Regions from separate parts of the Streptomyces sp. NPDC057900 genome, predicted to be linked through region 3. Evidence: riboswitches for the same ligand, from Rfam matches in the RefSeq annotation. Region 3 holds a riboswitch; each other region holds the start of a gene.
The links. Region 3 has a riboswitch for thiamine pyrophosphate ahead of ACFVQ0_RS02865 (purine-cytosine permease family protein). Riboswitches for the same ligand answer to the same signal wherever they lie in the genome.
Positions count from the first base shown of each region.

Region 1: linked by a shared signal. The riboswitch ahead of thiO (glycine oxidase ThiO) and the one ahead of ACFVQ0_RS02865 (purine-cytosine permease family protein) in region 3 are both predicted to bind thiamine pyrophosphate.
Region 2: linked by a shared signal. The riboswitch ahead of thiC (phosphomethylpyrimidine synthase ThiC) and the one ahead of ACFVQ0_RS02865 (purine-cytosine permease family protein) in region 3 are both predicted to bind thiamine pyrophosphate.
Region 4: linked by a shared signal. The riboswitch ahead of ACFVQ0_RS32705 (thiamine ABC transporter substrate binding subunit) and the one ahead of ACFVQ0_RS02865 (purine-cytosine permease family protein) in region 3 are both predicted to bind thiamine pyrophosphate.

Region 1 covers NZ_JBHVOI010000005.1:341,337-343,531, reverse strand. The annotation lists gene ACFVQ0_RS21800 (NAD(P)/FAD-dependent oxidoreductase) at 1-1,047, opposite strand, end outside; TPP riboswitch at 1,241-1,353, shown strand; gene thiO (glycine oxidase ThiO) at 1,345-2,195, shown strand, end outside.
Region 2 covers NZ_JBHVOI010000003.1:478,187-480,381, forward strand. The annotation lists gene ACFVQ0_RS16495 (YibE/F family protein) at 1-1,008, opposite strand, end outside; TPP riboswitch at 1,079-1,212, shown strand; gene thiC (phosphomethylpyrimidine synthase ThiC) at 1,205-2,195, shown strand, end outside.
Region 3 covers NZ_JBHVOI010000001.1:712,025-714,219, forward strand. The annotation lists gene ACFVQ0_RS02855 (NUDIX hydrolase) at 1-149, shown strand, start outside; gene ACFVQ0_RS02860 (FBP domain-containing protein) at 200-694, shown strand; TPP riboswitch at 801-895, shown strand; gene ACFVQ0_RS02865 (purine-cytosine permease family protein) at 886-2,195, shown strand, end outside.
Region 4 covers NZ_JBHVOI010000014.1:90,719-92,913, forward strand. The annotation lists gene ACFVQ0_RS32705 (thiamine ABC transporter substrate binding subunit) at 1-912, opposite strand, end outside; TPP riboswitch at 995-1,111, opposite strand; gene rlmN (23S rRNA (adenine(2503)-C(2))-methyltransferase RlmN) at 1,153-2,195, opposite strand, start outside.

The DNA of each region.
Region 1 (2,195 bases), on a different contig from region 3:
CACGCCGTCCCGCAGCCAGCACACCGACCAGGCGGGACCGTCCGGATCGCCGCGCCACAGCAGGGTGTCCGCGCCCTCGTGGTGGCCCGCGTACTGCACGAACCTGCCGAACTGCTCGGACCAGAAGTAGGGCACGGGGTCGTAGGCGGGCGGCTCGGCCCCGTCCGGCGAAGCCCCGATGATGTGGGCGGCCGCGGTCCGCGGCCCCTGGAGCGCGTTGTCCCAGTGGTGGACCAGCAGCCGCGCCCCGTAGCGCGCGGAGGGGAAGGAGGCGCAGTCGCCGACCGCGTACACATCGGGCAGCGAGGTGCGGAGCGCCGCGTCGGCGGTCACGGAGCCGTCGGGCCCGAGCGCGACGCCGGACCCGGCCAGCCAGCCGGTGGCGGGGTGGGCGCCGATCCCGACGACGACGGCGTCGGCCGGCAGGCTTCGGCCGTCCGCCAGGAGCACCCGGCCGGGCTCGACCCCGGCTACCCGCGCCCCGGTCAGCAGCGTGGCGCCGCTCTCCGCGTACCAGGCGGCCATCGGGGCGGCGACCTCGGCGGGCAGGGCGCCCGCGAGGGGGCGGTCCGCGGCCTCGACGACGGTGACTTCGCAGCCCGCCGAGCGGGCCGCGGTGGCGAACTCGGCGCCGATCCAGCCCGCGCCGACGACCACGACGGTGTGCCCCGCGTCCAGGACGGGCCGCAGCCGCGCCGCGTCGTCCAGGGTGCGCAGCAGATGGACCCCCGGCACCCCCTCGGAGCCGGGCAGCACGACGGGTTCGGCTCCGGTGGCGATGACCAGGACGTCGTAGGGGACGGGCCCCTGCGAGGTGTCCAGTTCGTGGTCCCCGGCACGCAGGCCCGTGACCTCGCGGCCCAGCCGCAGCTCGATGGAGAGTGCCTCGAAGTCGATGTCGAAGGCGGATTCCTCGGCCTTGCCGAGCAGCACCGCCTTGGACAGCGGTGGCCGGTCGTAGGGCTGGTGGGGTTCGGCGCCGATGAGGGTGAGGGCGCCGGTGAAGCCCTGTTCCCGCAGGGCCACCGCCGTCTGCACACCCGCCATGCCCGCGCCGACGACGACCACCCGCCGTCCGGCCCGCTCCGACTGCCGCTCCGGCCGCTCTGCCCGCTGCTGCTCGTTCACCCGACCACCTTAATCAACTGACGGTCCGTCAGGAAAGGGGTTCCTCACCGTCCTCGTACCGCCGGCCTCCTGCTTTACCCGTCCAGCGGGGCTGGGTCTAGGGTGGCCCACGTAAAAGACTCGCGGGAGCCCGGACGTACCGGGCTGAGAGGGAGGCTGGGCGGCCTCCGACCGTACGAACCTGATCCGGGTCATGCCGGCGAAGGGAGGGGCTGGATGCCCACGCCTGTCCACCGCGCGAGCGGGTACGAGGTCCTCGTCATCGGGGGCGGCGTCATCGGGCTGGTCACCGCCTGGCGGGCCGCGCAGCGCGGTCTGGCCGTCGCGGTCGTCGATCCCGATCCCGGCGGCGGGGCCGCCCGGGTCGCGGCCGGAATGCTGGCCGCCGTCACCGAGCTGCACTACGGCGAGGAGATGCTGCTGGGGCTCAACGTCGCCTCCGCAGCGCGCTATCCGGCGTTCGCGGCCGAGCTGGAGTCGGCGAGCGGGCAGGACATCGGCTTCCGCGCCTGCGGCACCCTGGCCGTCGCGCTGGACACCGACGACCGCGCCCATCTGCGGGAGCTGCACGAGCTGCAGCGCCGCTCCGGGCTGGAGTCGCAGTGGCTCACCGGCCGGGAGTGCCGGCGCCTGGAGCCGATGCTCGCGCCGGGCGTACGCGGCGGGCTGCGGGTCGACGGCGACCACCAGGTCGACCCGCGCCGGCTGTCCGCCGCGCTGCTGACGGCCTGCGAGCGGGCCGGGGTCGTCTTCCACCGGCAGCGGGCCGAGCGGCTCTCGGTGGTGCGCGACCGGGCGACCGGTGCGGTACTGGCCGACGGTACGCGGACGGAGGCCGATCAGGTCGTGCTCGCCGCCGGCAGCCTGAGCGGCCGGCTCGCGGGGGTGCCGGACCACGTCCGGCCGCCCGTCCGCCCGGTCAAGGGCCAGGTGCTGCGGCTGACCGTACCCACCGCGTACGCCCCCTTCCTCAGCCGCACCGTCCGGGCCGTGGTCCGGGGCAGCCACCTCTACCTCGTGCCGCGCGAGAACGGCGAACTGGTGGTCGGCGCCACCAGTGAGGAGAT
Region 2 (2,195 bases), on a different contig from region 3:
ACTCATCGTCGGGTCCGCCTGATGCAGTTCCCAGACGGCCGATGTCTGGGTGACCGTCACATCGTCGAGCACCCCCAGGGAGCCGATGATGACGCCGGCCAGAAGCAGACCGCTCATGTCGATGTGCGGATACAGGCCGTGGATGAGGCCGGTGCTGTCGTCGGTGTTCCCGCTCAGGCTCGCCCAGCCGATGAAGAGCGAGCCGAGCAGCCCGATCAGCAGGAGCGAGATCAGGGTGCCGACGACGGCGACCGAGGTGCGAGCGGTCAGCCCGTGACAGATGTAGAGGGCGATCAGCATGATGGCGCTGGCTCCGACCACCGCCACGAGCAGCGGATTCGAGCCCTGCAGGATGGCCGGGAGGATGAACAGGGTCAGCACGGCGAACGACAGGGCGAGCGCCACCAGTGCCATGACTCCGCGGAGTCGGCCCACGACGACCACCGCCACGGCGAAGATCCCGGCCAGCAGCGCCATGGGGAACTTCCGGTTCACGTCCGTCACGGAGTACTGGAGGTCATGGGGCGCGTCGGGGGCGTACGCGACCACCACTTCCTGCCCCTTCCGCAGCTGTCGCGGTGCGCCGGGCTGGACCACCTCGATGAAGGTGCGCCCCTTGTCCTTGCCGCTCGTGACCTCGACCGCGGCCTTCTCGCAGAGTGCGGTCCCGCCGCCGGTCGCCGGGTCCTTCGCCGGCGGGGTCTCGCCATCGACGGGCAGCTGGGCCGCGTTCACGTCCTTGCAGTCGACCTTGTCGACGTTCACCACCTTCGCCTGCTGGGTCTGCCGGTCGAAGCCGACACCGGTTCGTTCGTGCGCCGGCGCACCACCGGGCCAGAGCACCACGAGCCCGACGGCGACCGCGGCCGCGAACGGGATCAGTACGGCGGCGATCACCTTGCGCAGGTGCTTGGACACGGGTGCGGCGGGGCCGTGCGCGTGGCTGTGGGCGTGGGCGTGGTTGTGCTGAGGGGACGGCTGCTCGGGAACGCTATGGGGGGACGTCACCGGCCGATCATCGCAAGACGAGCGGGGCCCACTGTTCAGCACACCCGTCAGGGCGTTAGCGTGGTGGCACCTTTGCACACGCGGGAGCTCGGAGCACCGGGCTGAGAGGGCGCTGATCTCCGTACATCCGTACGGGACAAGCTGCGCCGACCGCCGAACCTGTTACCGGGTAATGCCGGCGTAGGGAGTAGGTCTCATGACCACAGCGGATGCACGCATGCCTGCCTCCAGTCAGAACGACGAGGGCGGTCGGAGCGACAAGACCGGTCCGAGCGACAAGGCCAGTAAGTCCATCGGGTGGCACAAGGGGTACGTCCAGGGCTCGCGCCCGGACCTCCGGGTGCCGGTCCGTCAGGTGCACCTCACCAACGGCAAGGACGTGACGCTGTACGACACGTCGGGGCCGTACACCGATCCCGCCATCGACACCGATGTCCGCCGCGGACTCGCGCCGCTGCGGGAGAACTGGATCATCGCCCGCGGTGACACCGAGGAGTACGCCGGCCGCGCCGCGCGTCCCGAGGACGACGGGCTCAAGCACACCTCGCCGCGCGGCGGGCTGCGCAATCTGGACGCGGTCTTCCCCGGCCGCCCGCGCCAGCCGCGGCGCAGCCGGGACGGGCGCCCGGTGACCCAGCTCGGGTACGCCCGGCGCGGCGAGATCACCCCGGAGATGGAGTACGTGGCGATCCGGGAGAACGTCACGCCCGAGGTGGTGCGCGAGGAGATCGCCGCGGGCCGGGCCGTGCTGCCGGCCAACGTCAACCACCCGGAGATCGAGCCGATGATCATCGGTAAGCGGTTCCTGGTGAAGGTGAACGCCAACATCGGCAACTCCGCGGTGACGTCCTCCATCGAGGAGGAGGTGGACAAGATGACCTGGGCGACCAAGTGGGGCGCCGACACGGTCATGGACCTTTCCACCGGCCGCAACATCCACACCACCCGTGAGTGGGTACTTCGCAACTCCCCGGTGCCGATCGGCACCGTGCCCCTCTACCAGGCACTCGAAAAGGTCGACGGCAGGGCGGAGGAGCTGACCTGGGAGATCTACAAGGACACCGTCATCGAGCAGGCCGAGCAGGGCGTCGACTACATGACGGTCCACGCCGGCGTACGCCTCCCGTACGTGCCGCTGACGGCCCGTCGCAAGACCGGCATCGTCTCCCGGGGCGGCTCGATCATGG
Region 3 (2,195 bases):
GGCGGTGGACCCGCCCCGAGGAACTGCCGACGCCATTGTTCGACCCCTCGGCGCAGATCCTCGCGGCCTGGCGCCCCGACCTCGGCATCGAGCACCCGCCCGCCCATCGGCTGAGCGTCCTGCCCGAGGGTACGCAGGTGAACCCCTAAATCATTTATTCGTTTGCCTAGGGGTCGTAGGCAGAGTTAGCGTCGATGTCATGAAGGCCGTGACCGAGCAGGACATCCGCACATCGTTCGTCAACTGCTCCAAGGGGGAAGCCAAGCGTCTGCCGCTCCCCCGCGATTTCGAGGAGCTGCCGTGGGAGGATCTGGACTTCCTCGGCTGGCGTGACCTGTCCGCTCCCGGGCGCAGCTACATCGTCACCGAGTACGACGGCCGGACGGCGGGCATCACGCTCCGCTTCCCCTCCCAGCAGCGCGGCTTCCTGCACCGGAGCATGTGCTCGCTCTGTCTGACCACGCACCCCGGCAGCGGGGTCTCCCTGATGACCGCCCGCAAGACCGGGCAGTCCGGGCGCGATGGCAATTCGGTCGGCCTGTACATGTGCACCGACCTGGCCTGTTCGCTCTACGTCCGGGGGAAGAAGGCCGTGCCCTCCGGCGCCCGGTTCAAGGAGTCGCTGACGGTGGAGGAGCAGATCGCCCGCACATCGGCCAATCTTTCCGCATTCGTGGCCAAGCTCTTCAGCTGACCGGGGCCGGCCTGGTCCCGTCGGCCTGCCGGAACTCCAGCGTGAGCCGGTTGCGCACTGCCTCCCGTCGCGCTACGCGCACACGCACCCGGCTATCCTGGCCGCCACACCGGACACGGGGTGCCCCGCACAGGGGCTGAGAACACACCCGTCGAACCTGAACCAGTTAGCACTGGCGGAGGGATGTCTTCATGTCATTGCCGTATGCCCAGGACGAGCGCGCGGCCACGGACCCTCGGCCCGCGTTCGACGGGCGGATGCCCACCGCCCCCGGCGATCTGCGCGTCGAGGCGCACGGGATAGCCCCCGTCCCCGAGGACCGCCGCTACGGCGGGCCCGGCCGGCTGTTCACCGTCTGGTTCGCCCCCAACCTGACCATGACCGGGGTCTTCACCGGCACCGTCGGCATCGCGCTGGGCCTGGACTTCGCCACGGCGCTCACCGCCGTCGTGCTCGGCACCCTCGTGGGTGCCGTTCCCACCGCGTATCTGGGCACCTGGGGCAGCCAGACAGGCGCCGGACAACTCCCGCTCGCCCGGCTGGCGTTCGGCCGGGGTGTGCTGCTGCCGGGCACGCTCCAGTGGCTGTCGTCCATCGCCTGGGACGCGCTGATCGAACTGTTCGGCGGGGAGGCGCTGGCCCAGTTGTGCGGCTGGCCGTTCTGGCTGGGAGTGCTGGTCATGATGGCGGCCCAGGGCGCGCTCGGCGTCCTGGGATATGAGGTGATCCACCGGCTCCAGACTGTGATGACCTTCGTCCTCGCCGCCGCCTTCGCGGTGCTCGCCACGAAGCTGCTGGACGGGGTGCACCCCGCCGCGACCGGCACCGCGCACGGCGCGGACCGGGCGGGCGCGTTCGTCCTGACGTGCACCGTCGCCCTGAGCCTGGCGCTGTCCTGGGCGCCGTACGCCAGCGACTTCAGCCGCTATCTGCCGCGCACCACGTCGCGGCCCCGGATGTTCTGGTGCACGCTGCTCGGCATCAGCGTCTCGTTCGTGGCGGTCCAGACGCTCGGCCTGTGGGGTGCGTCCGTCTTCACCGACCAGACCGCGCACGGCATCGACACCCTGCTGGGCGGGGGCGCGCTCGGCGCGTTCGGGCTGCTCGCCGTGGCACTCGCCGCGCTGTGCAGCAACGCCATGAACGACTACAGCGGCTCGCTGGCCCTCCAGACCATGGGCGTCCGCCTGCCGCGCCCCGTCGCCGCCGCGCTCGCCGCCGCCCTCGGCTTCCCGCTCGTCCTGTGGATGCACGCGGCCGACACGACGGCCCGCTTCCAGAACGTGCTGCTGCTCGTCGGCTACTGGATCCCCGGGTTCGTCGCGATCGTGGCCGTCGACTGGATCGTCCGGGCGCGGGCGCGCGGCGGCTCCCCCGTCGACCTGGCCGCCGAGAGCTCCCGCCCCCAGCCGTGGTGGCCGGCGCTCACCGCTTTCGCCGCGGCCTTCGCCGCGGCGGTGCCGTTCATGAACACGAGCCTGTACGTGGGCCCGGTGGCGCG
Region 4 (2,195 bases), on a different contig from region 3:
CATGAAGTCCAGCAGGGCCTTGCCGCCCGCCTCGTTCTTCGCGCCGTCGAGCAGACCGGCGAACTCGATCTGCCGGAAGCACGTCCTGGTGGCGACCCCGGTCGGGGCGGTCTTGGGCCGCGGGTCCGCGTACAGCACCTCGACGGGCGGGCTGGAGGCGTAACTGACCACGAGCGGCCGGTCGGCCTTGGCCTTCCTGCCGCCCGCGGAGCCGGAGAACTCCTCGTTGTACGCCTGCTCCCAGCCGTCGACGACCTTGACGCCGTTGCTCTTCAGCTTCTTCCAGTAGTCCTGGTAGCCGTCCTGGCCGTAGGTGGCGACGCTGCCGAGGAGGAAGCCGAGGCCGGGCGAGGAGGTCGCGGCGTTCTCGGTGACGAGGAGGTTCTTGTACGCGGGCTTCGCCAGGTCGTCGAAGGTCTTCGGCGGCGCGAGCTTCTTGTCGGCGAAGTACTTCTTGTCGTAGTTGACGCAGATGTCGCCGGTGTCGACCGGAGTGACCCGGTGCTTCGCCGCGTCCAGCTGGACGTCGGACGCGACCTGGCCGAGGCCCTTGGCGGCGTACGGCGTGAAGAGGCCGTTGTCGAGCGCGCGCGAGAGCAGGGTGTTGTCGACGCCGAAGAACACGTCACCGCGCGGTGATCCCTTCGTCAGGATCTCCTGGTTGAGGGCGGCGCCCGCGTCCCCGCTCTTCAGGACCTTGACGGTGTAACCGGTCTCCCGGGTGAACTCCTTCAGTACGCCCTTGGACGCGTTGAAGGAGTCGTGGCTGACGAGCGTGACGGTCTTGGAGCCGGATCCCCCGGTGCCGGACGATCCGGACGACGCGTCGTCCGAGCCGCCGCAGCCGGCGAGCGCGGTCGCGCCGATCGCGGCGGCGACGGCCGCCACCGCGACCTTCTTGGTGGTGCTCATGTGATTCCTCCTGGAGATGACCAGGAAGAGACGCGGCCCTGCCCGCGCCGGTGGAGAACCGGAAGCGGGCAGGGCGCAACAGCTTGAGTAAGGTCCGAACTTCCTACCCGGAATGACCCGGGCGAGGTTCAGAGGGTCTGCGGCCAACCTGTCCTTGGTGCCGCACTCTCAGCGCTGTGGCGCTCCCCTGTCGGAATATGAAGTTGAATTCACGCCCAGGCTACACGGCCGGTTCCGGCCTCAGCGCTCGGATGCCGCGAGCTGTCCGCAGGCCCCGTCGATCTCCTGGCCCCGGGTGTCGCGCACGGTCACCGGCACCCCGTGGGCGGCGATGGCCTCGACGAACGCCTTCTCGTCCTCCGGCCGCGATGCCGTCCACTTCGAGCCCGGGGTCGGGTTCAGCGGGATCAGGTTGACGTGCACCCGCTTGCCCTTGAGCAGCCGGCCGAGCCGGTCACCGCGCCAGGCCTGGTCGTTGATGTCCCGGATCAGCGCGTACTCGATGGAGATGCGGCGGCCGGACTTCTCCGCGTACTCCCAGGCCGCGTCCAGCACCTCGCGCACCTTCCACCGGGTGTTCACCGGGACGAGGGTGTCGCGCAGCTCGTCGTCCGGGGCGTGCAGCGAGACGGCGAGACGGCACTTGAAGCCCTCGTCCGCGAAGCGCAGCATCGCCGGCACCAGGCCGACGGTGGAGACGGTGATGCCGCGCTGCGACAGCCCAAGCCCGTCGGGCTCGGGGTCCGTCAGCCGGCGAATGGCGCCGACCACGCGGTTGTAGTTGGCGAGCGGCTCGCCCATGCCCATGAAGACGATGTTGGAGAGCCGCGCCGGGCCCCCGGGGACCTCGCCGTCGCGCAGCGCCCGCATGCCGTCCACGATCTGGTGGACGATCTCCGCGGTGGAGAGGTTGCGGTCGAGACCGGCCTGCCCGGTGGCGCAGAACGGGCAGTTCATCCCGCAGCCGGCCTGCGAGGAGATGCACATCGTGACGCGCTCGGGATAGCGCATCAGGACGGACTCCACCAGCGTCCCGTCGTGCAGCTTCCACAGGGTCTTGCGAGTGGTGTCGTCGTCACAGCTGATGTGGCGGACCACGGACATCAGCTCGGGGAACAACGCCTCCGCGAGCTTGTCCCGCGACCCGGCCGGAATGTTGGTCCACTCCGACGGGTCGTGCGCGTACCGCGCGAAGTAGTGCTGCGAGAGCTGCTTGGCGCGGAACGGCTTCTCGCCGGTCGCGGCGACGGCTTCCTTGCGCTCGGCGGGCGTGAGGTCGGCGA